One region of the Trichocoleus sp. Lan genome, then DNA from elsewhere that is predicted to be linked to it. Evidence: riboswitches for the same ligand, from Rfam matches in the RefSeq annotation. Region 1 holds a riboswitch; the other holds the start of a gene.
The links. A riboswitch is a leader RNA that binds a small molecule or an ion and turns the genes downstream of it on or off. The one in region 1 is predicted to bind cobalamin.
Positions count from the first base shown of each region.

Region 2: another riboswitch for cobalamin. It lies ahead of NDA03_RS24645 (HupE/UreJ family protein); the one in region 1 lies ahead of NDA03_RS20310 (sirohydrochlorin chelatase).

Region 1 covers NZ_JAMPKA010000024.1:32,145-39,674, forward strand. The annotation lists gene NDA03_RS20285 (ADP-ribosylglycohydrolase family protein) at 1-1,023, shown strand, start outside; gene NDA03_RS20290 (hypothetical protein) at 1,035-1,238, opposite strand; gene NDA03_RS20295 (acyltransferase family protein) at 1,377-2,489, opposite strand; gene NDA03_RS20300 (nucleoside deaminase) at 2,954-3,391, shown strand; gene NDA03_RS20305 (hypothetical protein) at 3,840-4,556, shown strand; cobalamin riboswitch at 4,854-4,989, shown strand; gene NDA03_RS20310 (sirohydrochlorin chelatase) at 5,029-6,057, shown strand; gene sipA (regulatory protein SipA) at 6,167-6,475, shown strand; gene NDA03_RS20320 (hypothetical protein) at 6,566-7,414, opposite strand.
Region 2 covers NZ_JAMPKA010000038.1:38,226-45,755, forward strand. The annotation lists gene NDA03_RS24620 (choice-of-anchor Q domain-containing protein) at 1-897, shown strand, start outside; gene pap (polyphosphate:AMP phosphotransferase) at 1,127-2,614, shown strand; gene NDA03_RS24630 (YdcF family protein) at 2,690-3,736, shown strand; gene NDA03_RS24635 (ABC transporter ATP-binding protein) at 3,865-5,613, shown strand; gene NDA03_RS24640 (hypothetical protein) at 5,626-5,751, opposite strand; cobalamin riboswitch at 5,852-6,002, shown strand; gene NDA03_RS24645 (HupE/UreJ family protein) at 6,023-6,685, shown strand; gene NDA03_RS24650 (M56 family metallopeptidase) at 6,783-7,530, opposite strand, start outside.

The DNA.
Region 1 (7,530 bases):
GGAACTGCTGTAGGTGACGCCATCGGACTCCCTTACGAAGGCTTATCTAAACAACGACAACATCGCCTTTATCCTCAAATAAACAGGCACCATTTCTTCTTTGGTAAAGGCATGGTCTCCGATGATACGGAACACACCTGCATGGTTGCCCAAGCTTTAATCGTTGCGGGTGGGGATGTCCAGATATTTGCGAAACAACTGGCTTGGAAATTGCGCTTCTGGTTACTGGGTCTGCCAGCAGGTATCGGATATGCTACCTTAAAAGCGATTTTGAGGCTATGGCTGGGATTTTCCCCCAATCGCGCTGGTGTTTTCTCTGCTGGAAATGGCCCCGCGATGAGAAGCGCCATTATTGGTGTCTGTTATGGGGACGACATCCAAAAATTACGCGAGTTCGTCAGAATATCCACCCACATCACCCATACCGATCCTAAAGCAGAATATGGGGCTTTGGCGGTAGCGATCGCATCCTATCTTTCAAGCCACCAATCCTCTGTTTCTCCCCAAAATTACTATCGCACTCTAGAAAAGATCCTAGGAGCAGAAGCTGGTGAATTCTTGCAGCTAATTAAAAAAGCTTGCGACAGTGCAGATGCCCAAGAAAGTACAGAATTCTTTACCGCTCACATGGGGTTGGGCACAGGCGTCACTGGCTATATTTATCACACAGTGCCAGTGGTGATTTATGTCTGGTTGAGACATCAGCAAGATTATCGAACCGCCATCCTAGAAATCATTCGTTGCGGCGGGGATACAGATACCACAGCGGCAATTTTAGGCGGAATTATCGGGGCATCTGTCGGCAAAGTCGGCATTCCCTCCCTGTGGCTTGATGGTCTTTGGGAAATGCCGAGAAATATTAATTGGATGGAAGTATTGGGAAGGAGATTAACTGAGGTGTCTGAGCAGGGTGTAAAACAACGAGCATTGTTTCTGCCCGTACCTAATCTTTTCCTGAGGAATCTGTTTTTCATGCTTGTGGTGATCTTGCATGGATTCCGTAGGTTATTACCACCCTATTGAGTAGGATTCACTCATTCCCCTAGTTTCAGCAAACCATGACGGACACCATAAAATAGCCGATTGAGCATGGTTTGTTCTTCTTCATCCAGCCAATCTTTAGTGAGCAGGACAGTTTGCAGCTGGTACTGGTTCACAGGAGTAATCCGGCGGGAGACGAATATCTGAGCAACTAGATCCTCGATAGTCACTTGGGTCGGAAAAAACTCAGCTGTCATGGTCAGATCAAGAATTTGATATCTCTACTCTCAGCTTTTTCCGAACCATCCCCAGTGATGCAAGCTAGAAAAAATTGTGACAACACCTTAAAAACTAAGTGATCCCGGTCATTTCTGGAGTCATGAGGAAGTGCTGTCTCAGATTTTCAAAAACCACTTTTGGCGATACATTGCGTACAGAATCGCCCACCAGAACAGCAATGTCACGATGGCAAACAATAAAGAGGCGTTTATCGCTCCTGCCCAAGACAGAAAGACATTCTCATAGATCCAGTTGTAAGTAGTTGGGGCGGTTTCGCCGGTTCCAACGTGGGTTTTAGCCAGGATTTTAATCAGCACAACTGAGGCGACGAACGCGAAGATAGCGTTTAACCCCATAACTTCAAACGGCTTTCCCCATCGACGGAACTTCCGCACTTCCATCAATTCATAACAAGCTGCCAGCAACAGCAACGCCCAACCAGTTGTGAAAAGCACAAAAGAACTCGTCCACAGTTTCTTGTTGATGGGAAACGTTAACCCCCACGCCCATCCAGCGACTAGGCAAGCAATGCCAAACAAGACCAAGCCGATACTGGTGCGTGACTGTACTGGTTGGGTGCGTATCCAGTCAACCGTAAAGTAGCCGGTGAGGACGGTGACAACTGCTGGAAGAGTGCTGAAAAGACCTTCAGGATCTCCCATTGAGTTGAAATTATCTCCCTTATACAGATGCGCTGTGCCAATAATCAGGCGGTCAATATAAGCGCCAAAATTCCCTTCCCTCGTTAAGACACCAGCTCCATAATCGGGAACCGGGATCAAAGACATCGCCATCCAGTACCCAATGAGTAGCAGTGCTGCGAGTACCCACTGTCCTTTGCGTGGCACGTTAAGAACTATCAGAGCAGCCACCAGGTAGGCAAGGCTAATCCGCTGCAAGACGCCCATGATGCGGATGGAGCTGAAGTCATAATTCCAGAAGCCGTTCAGCAGCAAACCAAGAATAAAAAGAATCGCCGCTCGGCGTAAAATTTGTCTATAAACATCGGCAGTAGGGCGGTTCCCTTCCGCGTATTTGGAAAGGGAAAAGGTCATTGCCCCGCCGACAATAAATAGAAAGAAGGGAAATACCAAGTCTGCCAAGGTGCAGCCGTGCCATTCTGCGTGTTCCAGGAAAGGATAAACTTGGTCGGCAACTCCCGCCTGATTAACTAAAATCATTCCCGCAATGGCAATACCTCGAAACACATCGAGCGAAGTCAAGCGCATAGTAGAGTTTCCAGAAGCAAGACATTAATAAATAACAGGGTGATAGGCATCACTCTATCGAACGAAGACGTTCATCTTGTCGCTTAGGGTAACATCACGGGGAAGGAAATCAAAATAATTCCCGATTAATTAAAGAGTTGTAGGAGCGTGATGCTAGCTCTAGCCGTTCAAGCTTATACTAGGGTCACGAAACTGCTCGATAAAATTTTGGTATCGCGAATTACTCGTACTGACCCGCAACAACGCCGCGCTTAGTTGTTGCAGGCTTTGCTGAAGGAAACCGAACATATTCTGAGGATAGAATACTTTACTGTGGTTGATATAGATTGATAATGATCAAAAATTAAGCAATTATTTTTTAGCATTTTATTTAGTTGATTTAAGTATGAGAATTTATAGGCTTACATTAAAATAGGATAAAATAAGTCTCATCCCGAAAATTATTTTTTGGTCGCATAAGTTAGATGAAAACAGAGAAATTCATGAAGATAGCCCTGGAAGAAGCAAAGCTAGGAGATGCTCCTTACGGTGCAGTAATTGTTAAAGACAATCAAGTAATTATTAAAGCGCACAATACTGTCGAAACGGATAATGACCCAACTGCCCATGCAGAAATTAACGCAATTCGGTGTTTAACAAAAGAAATAAAAAATCCTTCTTTAGAAGGTTATACCTTGTACACAACTTGCGAACCGTGCCCAATGTGTACAACAGCTTGTATATGGGCAGGGATATCTGAAATGATATTTGGAGCTTCCATTCAAGACTTAATTGAGGCTGGTGTTCCCCAGCTTGACTTATCTAGCGAAGAAATTATTAGGAAAGGGTCTAAGAAAATAAAAGTGACCAAAGGGCTTCTAAAAGAAGAAGCTCTACAATTATTCAATCATTCATGCGGCTAGGTTAATCGGGTAAAGACAGCTTAACAGAGGGGTAAAAAAATATTGTTGACACGCTTACCCACTGATGATAACCCTTGAAAACGAGGACTTTGAGTGGCTCGGTTCCTTCCTTTTTAAGCTTCCCTAGATCAGGGTAGTTTCATTTATTAAAAGAAAATTCTGTAACGTTAATCAAGCATATCAATTGGCAAACCCTCTTCTGTCCTTGCGAAGGTAAGAGAAGAGGGTTCGCTGTGGAAAATAAAGAAAAATTAAATGGGGTGGTTCCGTCTAGGAGGAAGCGTTTCCGAAGAACCGATATTTCTTTTAAAGTCAATTCGTATTTTCCCTGAAATAAAGATGTAAAAATTATTAAATTCACAATTTTATTAATTTGACTTTATTATAACTTTATTTAAATAAACGTATTCTGGTTTTAGTGAGCAAAGCATCTACAAAATAACAAGTTATGAAAAAGCTTTTGATGTTGGTAGCGATCGCGCTGTTTGTTCCATTCTTTGCCCAGCGCTCCGCAGCCGCCACGATACTTAAGGTGTCGCAAGAATCTAAACCCGGCTTGGGTGACTTTGATAGTAATATCTTGGGTTTTGTTGAAGCTTTCAGTACAAATAAAACAGCAGCCAATTACTACCAGTATAGCAAAGGTTATAATTCATCCTTTAGTAACCCAGCCCTGAGTTTAACGGCTAAGCAATCTCACCTTTTTTTTGTAGATGCTATTGATGGGCTGTCACTGTTCATCGTTCATTCTAAGCCGGGTAATCTAACAGGTGGAGCAGCTAAAATGAGCTTTAACTTGTTGGGAGATACGGCGGAATTAAAAATTGTTGACGATTTAGGTGAGGCAACTGCAAATTCCACTGGCAGCCTCTTTACTTCAAATCAGGGTTGGGGAGCTTGTTGCACTGATGGTTTAGCCATTGGTTCGCTTGACAGCAATTGGGAAATGTTAGTGAAATTCACTGCGCCGCCTAGAGAGTTGAACAGATGGCAAGTGTATTCTTCATCAACCTCGGCAAATATTTCACTCTCGATGCAAACAGGGCGTCGAGTAAAATTAAACGTTGCACCCGTATCTACACCCGAGCCTTCAAGCATGACTTCCTTAGTTTTTGCCGGGTTAGCACTGGCTGTGCATCGTCGCACTCAGGGCGGTATTTTGTAATGGATAATTTGTATTTTTTATCAGACTTCTAGGTATGGGGTTATCTTTATCTTTATACAGTCAGCAATGGTTTGGATTGATAAGGTTCTATAAGCTACAAAAAACGGGAGCATCCCGCTTTTGTAAAAAAGCCACAAACGGTCAATCAATTCTAGAGTTGCTCGATCGATCGCCAAACTTGCGAATGATACTCGATAAAGTTGGAAAAATTTTCCTTCAGTTTTGATGGGGCATCAAAAACTGGCATCTGGAGAGTCTTGGGAATACCCCCTCCCCCTGGATTTTGAGCTGCGACCGGATCGGCTAAGATATCAAGGCACACGTAAAGGGTAACAACGTGGGGAAACGCCGGTGCAAATCCGGGGCTGTGCGGCAGCTGTAAACGAGGTGACTCTCGGAAGCCAGAATGCCTACTTAGTACCTTCATACAGTCTAACTTCCTGCCTTGCACGGGAAAGGAGCAATCAAATTGATGCCTAGTATAAATTCAACCGATCTGATGGGACTGCAATCCCCTACTCCCCAGTCGATTCAATTGCCGCCGCTACCTTTGCGTCGTCCGTTGTTGATGGTTGGTCATGGCACCAAAGATGAGGATGGACGGCAGAGTCTTCTAGATTTTGCCGATGCGTATCAAGCGTTAGACCCGTCGCGTCCTGTTTTACCTTGTTTTCTAGAACTCACTACCCCCACGATACAGGAGGGGGTGGATCGCTGTGTAGAAGAGGGTTACACGGAACTCTCTGTATTGCCGATTTTGCTATTTGCAGCTCGACACAATAAGTTTGATGTTACGAATGAGTTAGACCGGGCAAGGGTTAGACATCCCCAGGTGAAGTTTTACTATGGGCGTCATTTTGGGATTACGCCAGGGATTTTGGATTTGTGGCGATCGCGTCTTTTGGAATTAGACCAACCCCAGTACAATCGCTCAGAAACGGTTCTGCTCTTTGTCGGTCGGGGTTCCAGCGATCCTGATGCGAACAGCGATGTTTATAAGCTTGCCCGGATTCTGTGGGAAGGTAGCGGCTACGCCACCGTTGAAACTTGCTTTATCGGCATTACCCATCCCCGTCTGGAAGAAGGGTTCCGCCGTGCTAGACTCTACGACCCAAAACGCATTATCGTCCTGCCGTACTTCCTATTTACCGGAGTCTTAGTTAAAAAGATTTTCGACATCACGGCGCAACAACAGGAGCAATACCCGGATATTTCCATGACTTGCCTACCAGAAATGGGCATTCACCCTCAGTTGTTGTCTGTATTAAGAGAACGAGAAATTGAGACGCAGTTGGGGCAAGTGCAAATGAATTGCGAAATGTGCAAATTCAGGATAGCAGCCAATAGCAACAGTAACGGGCACACTCCCGCCCACGATCATTCCCATCATGGACATGGGCATGGGCATGGGCATGGGCATGGTCACGATCATGCTCACCCTGCTGAAGATCCATACAGAAATGTAGAGCAATATCATCAAAAGATTTGGCAAGCGCCTTGAATATTTGATAAGTAGTCATTAGTCAGTTGTTATTAGTCATTGGTGTCACTCGCAAAGAACTTAGAACTAATGACTACTGACACCCAACTACTTCATTATCTAAAAACTGATGTCTAAAGAATTTGTAATTGGTGAGCGAGTCCGTGTGGTAACGTTGCCGCCGTACGTCAAAACAGCGGAACCGATGCCGATGCTGCGTCCTCCTGATGTGATTCAGCTTGGGGAAGAGGGGGTTGTTGTTGACCGGCGTCCAGGGGGATATTGGAGCGTCCGCTTTGCCAGAGGAGTTTTTTTGCTGGATAGCCAGTTTATAGAGTCTGTGCAGGCGATCGCTGATACCGAATCAGCGACAGAGGCAACTGATGTGCGATCGCACAATGTACTACCGGAGCAAAAATATATCGTTGATCCCAGCTGAGTCAGAGGCGATCGCGTGTCTTCAAAACGAGGCGTTCGCCTAGCGCTGACCTGTCAGTTCGCACCTCAACAATCGCTAACCCCGATTAAATTACTTCCGCTTTTTCTGGTTTTTCTTGCGTGACTCCTTGGACATCTTTTTTTTAGACTTGGCTTTGGGATCGCTCTTGCCAGGGCGAAAGCCTTTTGCTTCCTGAGAAATTGATGAACCCGTGAAGCCAGAATCGCTGACCCCCTTTCTTTGAAAGCTCTGGTTAAATTCTTTCTTCGGTAATTCTTCAGGCGACTTCAAGCCCAATCCCACCTGCACATCATCCCAGTCTCCTACCAAGAAACGATCCACGGTATCAGCAGCAAAGACACGCTCTATCAGCGGCGCGGACTCTACCGCCTTCAGATCGACCAGGGAACCTATGAGAAAGCTATTCAATTCTGAGCCGTTTTCTGCAAACGATTCCAGTTGATGGGTGAGAATCGCAACACACTCAGGACGAGCCTCAGGATGATCGATTGCAATGTCTTCCAGACAGTTAAGAGCCGTTGTGCGGGGGAATATCGCCTGAGAGGTATCCGCTAGATAAGCCGCCAGAGCCGGAATCGCGGCTTGCCCGATCATGCTATAGACTAATGGCAGTTCTTCGGCAATCCATTCCCAATAGTTGCTTTCCTCTTTCTCAAACAAGCCCATGAGCGGCTCAATGCCAGCCTCAGCGCGGAGTTGGCCCAATGCTCTCCAGGCATGAATGGGTGCCCAGGATTCGAGCGTGTCTTCATCATCCCGGTATAACTCGTTGTCTGTTGCCATGCGGATCAAGTTAGGAATGTCCGTGGGGGCAATACCGAGTTCCAGATAGTCAGGCCAATTGTCAAAGTCCATCTCGGCGCAATTGCCATAGGTGAGCAGCTGGTTTACTGGTGGTGGATAACTCTCTATGCTCATCTCAACCCCTTTGTTTTCATCTCGATTGCTTCTCCCTAGATTCACTTGAGCTTTGGCACCCTCAAGTCCTCATCTCTATCACGATACCGAGGATGAATCAATATAGATAATTAGTC
Region 2 (7,530 bases), on a different contig from region 1:
ATTGTGGCTCCTGGGGGGGCGGGTGGTGCCATTTATAATGATGGTGCGAATGGTAATTTAGGTAAAATTATTCTCCGGAACAACACCTTCACAAACAATATTGCCACCAATCAAGGTGGGGCTTTTTTTAATCAACTTTATAACAACAATACGACGACAATCGAAAATAACACCTTCTCTGGAAATAGCGTTACGGGCACTGGCGACAAAGGATTTGGCGGTGCTATTTTCGTGGTCGGTGGCACCACAACTGCCCCTAATTACACTGCCGGAACAAACAGCACTATTTTTATAGTGAGGAACACTACCTTCTCTGGCAACATTTCTGCGAATCAGGGCGGGGGACTGTGGACGGGAAATGACGTAAGCGCAGAAGTTTCTAATACTACTTTTTCAGGGAATCGTGCTGTGACTCCAGATGCCAAGGGGGGTCTAGGCGGCGCAATCATGAGAACCAGTGGCAAGATGACCATCAATAATGTCACGATTGCTAACAATTATGCTGGGTTTATGGGGGCTGGTATTTTTGGCAGCAGTCCAGATATAACCCTGAAAAATACAATTATCGCTAACAATAAAGCGGATAATGGCGGGAATACCTGGAATATTAAGCAGAATTGTTCTGACGAAATGACTAATGGCGGCAACAATATCCAATTTCCCGCCAAAAACCCAAACGATCCCACTGACAAAAACTGCGCGGTTGGCATCACGATTGTTGAACCAATGCTAGGTGCACTTTCTGCGACTGGTGGTTTGACTCAGACTCTACCCTTATTAGCAGGGAGTCCAGCGATTAATACAGGAAATAACGCGACTTGCTTGGCAACGGATCAACGAGGTGTTGCCAGACCGCAAGGTGGTGTTTGCGATATCGGAGCATTTGAAGCAAAATAATCAGATGGGTAGTTGGTAACGGGATGTAATTTACCAATTACCGATTCTTTTCAAACTATCTAGTGCCTGGAGCCGAAAACAAGAAGAAAAAGCGCTTTTGTCTTCTTGTTTTTGGCTCCTGTATTTTTATGTCTAAGCTTTGACATTTGCAGATTGTTACTGAATAGTCAGCGCAACAAGTGCAAGACTAGGAGATAGTTAAAGGTACTGCTCTTTTCTAGTCAACATCATGCTAGATACGCTGGACTTGAATCTTTGCCTCGATAAAAATATCTATGATTCTCAGATTGAGACGCTAATGCGTCAGGTGCGATCGCTTCAAAAGGCTTGCTGGGACAAAAAGCTACCCATGATTGTCGTGCTGGAAGGTTGGGCGGCAGCGGGGAAAGGTGCTTTAGTCAAGAAAATGGTCAATTACATGGACCCGCGAGGGTTTACGGTTCACCCGATTTGGCCTCCCAACCAGGAAGAGCAACAATACCCTTTTTTGTGGCGCTTCTGGCGGAGACTGCCAGTAAAGGGCAGTATTGGGATTTTTTATCATAGCTGGTACACCCATGTTTTAGAAGACCGGCTGTTTGCACGAATCGAGGACTCAAAAATCCCAAGCGTGATGGCCCAGATAAACGCCTTTGAGCGCCAACTGGTGGATGATGGAAATGCGATCGCTAAATTCTGGATTCATCTAAGCCGCAAAGAATTAAAGCACCGACTCAAAGAATATGCCAAAGATCCGTTAGACGCTTGGCGAGTGCGTCCGGAAGACTGGAAACAAGAGAAACACTACGGTAAATATGTAGATTATGCCGAAGAAATGCTCGTCCAAACCAGCACTGGCTCCGCCCCCTGGACATTAGTGGAGGGCAACTGCCAACGCTGGGCGCAGGTCAAAGTCCTCACCCAATTCGCTGCCACTCTTACAGAAGCCCTCGACCGACTTCACATTCGGACGCCTATCACCCCTGTACCCCCTCAAAAACACCTCAACCCAGCAGAGCCGGATCTCTTAGCGCAAGTCGATCTCAATCTTGCTCTCTCCAGGGATGAGTACAAAAAGCAGTTACGCGATGCCCAAGTAGAACTGCTGAAGCTTCAGATGAAGATTCACAAACATCAAGTGCCCGTCTTGGTGCTGTTTGAAGGTTGGGATGCGGCTGGGAAAGGAGGAGCCATCAAACGCTTAACCGATGTCCTCGACCCCCGCAGTTATGCCGTTCATCCCTTCGCAGCACCTACGGATGAAGAGAAAGCGCATCACTACCTCTGGCGGTTCTGGCGGTGGTTGCCAACAGCAGGGACAATTGGCATTGATGACCGCAGCTGGTACGGGCGAGTGTTAGTAGAGCGTGTTGAAGGTTTTGCCACAGAACTGGAATGGCGCAGAGCCTACCAGGAAATCAATGAGTTTGAGAGCCAACTGACGAATGCAGGCTACGTTTTGGTCAAGTTCTGGCTGCATATTAGTCCTGAAGAACAGTATCAGCGATTCATATCGCGTCAGAATGACCCCTTTAAAGAATACAAACTCACCGCCGAAGATTGGCGAAATCGGGACAATTGGGCTTTCTATGAAGTGGCAGTCAATCAAGCAATTCAGCGGACGAACACTCCTAACGCTCCCTGGACAATTGTTGCTGCGAATGATAAATACTATGCCCGTGTTAAGGTAATTCAAACCGTAACCGAGGCGATTCGGGCAAAATTGAAACGTCAATAAGAGGCAGTCGGTAATCGCTGGTGAATAGTCGTTACCAATTACCCATTACCAATTACCCATTACCAATTACCTACTATGTTTTTACTACTAACGCGGGTTCTGCTGTGGCTGCTGATTGGCACCTTAGTCTATTTTTTGTTAGTGCGATGGATTCCCAAACAATATCTCGCTTGGTTGGGCGGGCTGCTGTTGTTTGTCATCATGGTGATGGCGTTTTACAACCCCAATGAAAGGTTGGTATCGAGTGCCTGGAACATTCTTTCGTTTCCGCTCAAACCGTTGGGGTTGTCGATTATGCTTTTGTTGTTCGCCATTGGTGGAGTGAAAAAGAATGCGCTAACAGGCGTAGCCTGGAACCAACTTAGGATAGCCTTCTTCGTTTTGCTGTTGTCTAGTTTGCCAATCGTTGCCTACTGGCTGGCTCAGCAAGCGGAAGTGGAGGCGATTCAACTGGAGCAACGACGGCAACTGATTTGTCAAACTCAATGTCCGGCTGATATTACGCCGACCGGATCTCAAATTGTGGGGGCGATTGTGGTGCTGGGGCGAGGGACGACACAACCCAATCTTCCCTACCGGACGCAGATTCAATTAACTGATACGGGCGATCGTATTCTATACTCTGCTCAGCTGTATCAAGAACAGCTACGGAGCGGTAATGACCCCTTAGTGATTGTCAGTGCAGGACCTAGAGCGGAGCTGACAGGAAATCAAGATAGTGTTAACGAGGCTAACGATGTCGCGGCGCTGCTGGTCAGGATGGGTGTACCCCGCAACCGAATTGTGATTGAACCGCGTGGGGTTGATCTCCGCACCAGTGCCGTCAGGGTTGAGGAAATCTTGAGGCAGCGCGGTATTCGATCGCGCCGGATTATTCTCGTTGCCTCCGGCTTAAATATTCGCCGTGCCAACCTTACGTTTGCCAATTTGGGCGTCACGGTCATTCCCAGAGCTACAGATTTCTTTACCTTTCAAAGTGGGGCAACGCCTGCCCGACGCATCACCGTCACGGATTTTGTTCCCACCGTGGAAGCGCTAGTCACGACAACGCGAGTGGTAGAAGAATATCTCACTTTCATCTACTACTTCTTACGCGGCTGGTTGACACCCCTCGTTTTATAGAAGCAGCACAAGCGCCAATTCGTCTACGATGGTTTGGGATTGGATGTTAGGCGAAAGCTTCTTGCAGGTTGCAAGAAAGTTTTTTGTCTGTTGCCTTTTCTCAGTTTTTAATCCTCAGTCCTCACAGAATGGCTCACTCTCGGCTGCAAAAATTGGGTGCTTATCTGCGTCCCCACTGGCGACAGGCTACCTTAGGCGTTATCGCGCTGTTTGTTGTGAATGCAGTGGGCGTTTATATCCCTTTGCTGATTCGAGATAGCGTTGACGAACTCCGCCAAGCGTTCGACTTCGCTCAAATCTGGAAGTATGTAGCGCTAATCCTGATTCTGGCTTCGGCAATGTGGGTAGTGCGGATGGCTTCGCGCATCTTGCTGTTTGGAGTCGGGCGACAAGTAGAATTTGACCTGAAACAAAAGATTTTTCAGCATCTACTCACCCTGGAACCGTCTTATTTTGCGAGCAACACTGCTGGAGATTTGATTAACCGGGCGACTAGCGATGTGGATAATATCCGGCGTCTGCTGGGATTTGCCGTATTGAGTTTGGCGAATACAGTTTTTGCCTACGGACTGACATTGCCGGTGATGCTATCGATTAATTTGAAGCTGAGTCTGCTAGCGATCGCAGTCTATCCGTTTATGCTGATCGCTGTGCAGCTATTTAGCGATCGCCTACGGAACGAACAGCTGGTGTTGCAAGAGGAACTCTCTAGCATCAGCGAGTTGATTCAAGAGGATATGAGCGGGATTGGTCTGATTAAAATCTACGCTCAGGAGGAGAACGAACGCCGTGCCTTCTCCCGGTTAAATAATCGCCTGTTGCAAGCCAATATCCAATTAGCAAAGACCAGAAATGTCTTGTTTCCAATCATTCAAGGCATGGCTTTTATCAGCTTACTGATATTGCTATGGGTTGGAGCACGATCAATTGTGGCGGGTGCGATCACAATTGGCGATTTTCTGGCGTTGATTCTCTATACTGAACGATTAGTTTTCCCGACCGCCTTACTAGGTTTTACGATTACTGCTTACCAACGAGGTGAGGTGAGTATCGACCGCATTGAGTCGATTCTGATGGCAGAAGCCAAAATTAAAGATTCTCCGAATGCACTCGCATTACCCGTTGAAAAAGTAAGCGGTAAATTAACAGCGCGTCAACTCAGTTATACGTTTCCGGGAGCCGAAACGCCCGCGCTGAAGAATGTTAGCTTTACGATTGAACCAGGGGAAACCGTGGCGATTGTGGGACCAATTGGCTCAGGAAAATCGACACTTGCCAATGCCTTGCCGCGATTAGTGGATATTCCAAGCGATAGTTTGTTCGTAGATGGCAATGATATTACGCAGATCAAATTGCCCGATTTGCGCGGAGCGATCGCTTATGTCCCGCAAGACAGCTTTCTGTTTAGTACCACCATCAAAAACAATATTCGCTACGGCAATCCTCTGAGCGAACAGACAGAGATTATTAATGCTGCCAAGCAAGCGCAAATTCACCCGGAAATTCTCAATTTTCCCCAGCAATACGAAACCATTGTCGGAGAGCGCGGCATCACCCTCTCAGGGGGACAGCGACAGCGAACTGCTCTCGCCCGTGCTTTGCTGATGGATTCCCCGATTCTGATTTTGGATGATGCTCTCTCCAGCGTTGATAATCAAACTGCCACAGCCATTTTGAATAATCTTTCGGAAGGCATCCAGCGCAAAACGGTTATTTTTATCTCTCACCAATTGTCTGCGGCTGCAACTGCCGATCGCATTTTTGTGATGGATCGAGGTCAAATTGTGCAGTCTGGGACTCATGCCGAACTTTTGCAACAACCTGGACTTTACCGTTCGCTTTGGAACCAGCACGAGCTAAAGGAAATCCTCAGCTAATTTTAGTAGCACTCAAGTAGCGATCGCTATTTGAGTTTCTTGAGGTAATGCAATTTGATTCGTCGGGTTGGATGGTACTTCGGAAACGCTGGGTGTAAAGAACATTAAAGCCGAACCCAGCAGACAATTAACGCACATTTTTCCGATTCCTCCTCAAATAAAGCGGCTCTTGGAGTCATCTGTTTGAGTTGAGGTTCATTTTACCCATACTTTTTAAAATGCCAGCACTGAAGTGATATGATTGCCCTACTCAATCGGTTCTGGTGGGGAGCAGCCACCAGAGGTAACGGGGAAAGTTCGGTGTAAAACCGTCGCTGTCCCGCAGCTGTAATGAGATCCGTCGTTTTGGTCTCTCAGCCAGAATACCCGCCGAGAGAAATTGATTTGCGAAATCTGCGAGGTACAGAATATGTCTAAAGATAGACGCTTTGCTTTCTTAAATCTGATGCAAAGCCGAACGGTAATTGTATTTTTGGTTTTAATTAGCACTTTCCTATGTGCCCAGCGGGCGATCGCTCACCATCCAATGGGTGGCAAGACGCCGTCTAATTTCTTTGAAGGGTTCTTTTCAGGGCTAGCCCACCCCTTGATTGGACTGGATCATTTTGCGTTTGTGGTGGCGATTGGATTACTGGCGGTTGGGCAAGTGCGGGGCGCGTTCATCCCAGCCGGGTTTGTATTGGCAGCACTGGCGGGAACTGGGATTCATTTACTCAATCTAGATTTACCGGCAGCTGAGATAGCGATCGCCGGTTCCGTGATTGTCTTCGGGGCGCTGCTGCTAACGCCAAACAAACCAAACTGGCTGGTTATTCTGGCGCTGGGAGCGCTTGCTGGTTTATTTCACGGCTATGCTTATGGCGAGGCAATCGTCGGTGCTGGTATGACGCCGCTTGTTGCTTACCTTCTGGGTTTCACTTTCATTCAATATGGCGTTGCCTTGGTTGCCATGCTGCTTGGCAATGCAGTGAGCCGGAAATCTGCCACTCAACCTTTATCCTGGCAGCGATTTGCCGGTTTGGTTATCTGCTCGATTGGAGTGGTTTTCTTAAGTAATTCCGTCCTCGGTTAATGATAATCTCGCGCAAAGGTGCAAAGACGCTAACAAAAACTTTGCGTCTTTGCGCGAAATTTGAAAGGAAATTATCCTGATTGTGCAACGCCAAAATTTAAGTGTGAAACGGCACGGTTACTAGCGGCAGAAACCCTAAAAGTATCCAATGCCAAAGCCATAAGCTGGGTGAAGCTGACTCCTCTGATGGTGCCAGAAGCGCTTCGATTCTCTCCTCTAAACGGTTTCGAGGGGCAACGGCACTGAACGCCGCACAGAAACTTTCAGACTGTACTGGCGAGACACTCACCACCAATAGCAGAGATTCTGCTAACAACAAGGGATCTACCTGTTGCGCCGCCCATCGATCCGCACGAAGTTCCCGCAATAGTAAAAGTTCTTGCCACAAAGCTTCTGTATTCGGCAACCAAGCGGTTATCTGGCGCACCCAGCCAAGCCAGAAAAACCAAAACGTATCCCGATAATAGTAATGCGCTTGTTCGTGGGCGAGAACTGCTTCTAGATGATCTCGATCGAGGGTTTCTAACAATCCCTGACTGACGACTAATTCAGGCTGCCAGAAACCAATTTGGGCGCTAAATAGAACGCTGGCATTGAGAAGGCGACCCAATTTACCTTCAAGCTCGATTTGGGGATAAGTGCGTGTCTGTTGTACCGAACGCCATCCTTCATGTGCCAGCTTTAGACATAAAATTCCGGCAACGCCTAAAAATCCCCAGGCGAAGGAGTAACTGAACCATCCGGCTTGCAGTCCTCCCATCTTTCCGTCTGCACCCATGCAAATAACTGCGATCGCTGTCACGATCAATAGCAGCGGCGGAAACAAAAATAACCCAAAGGATCGT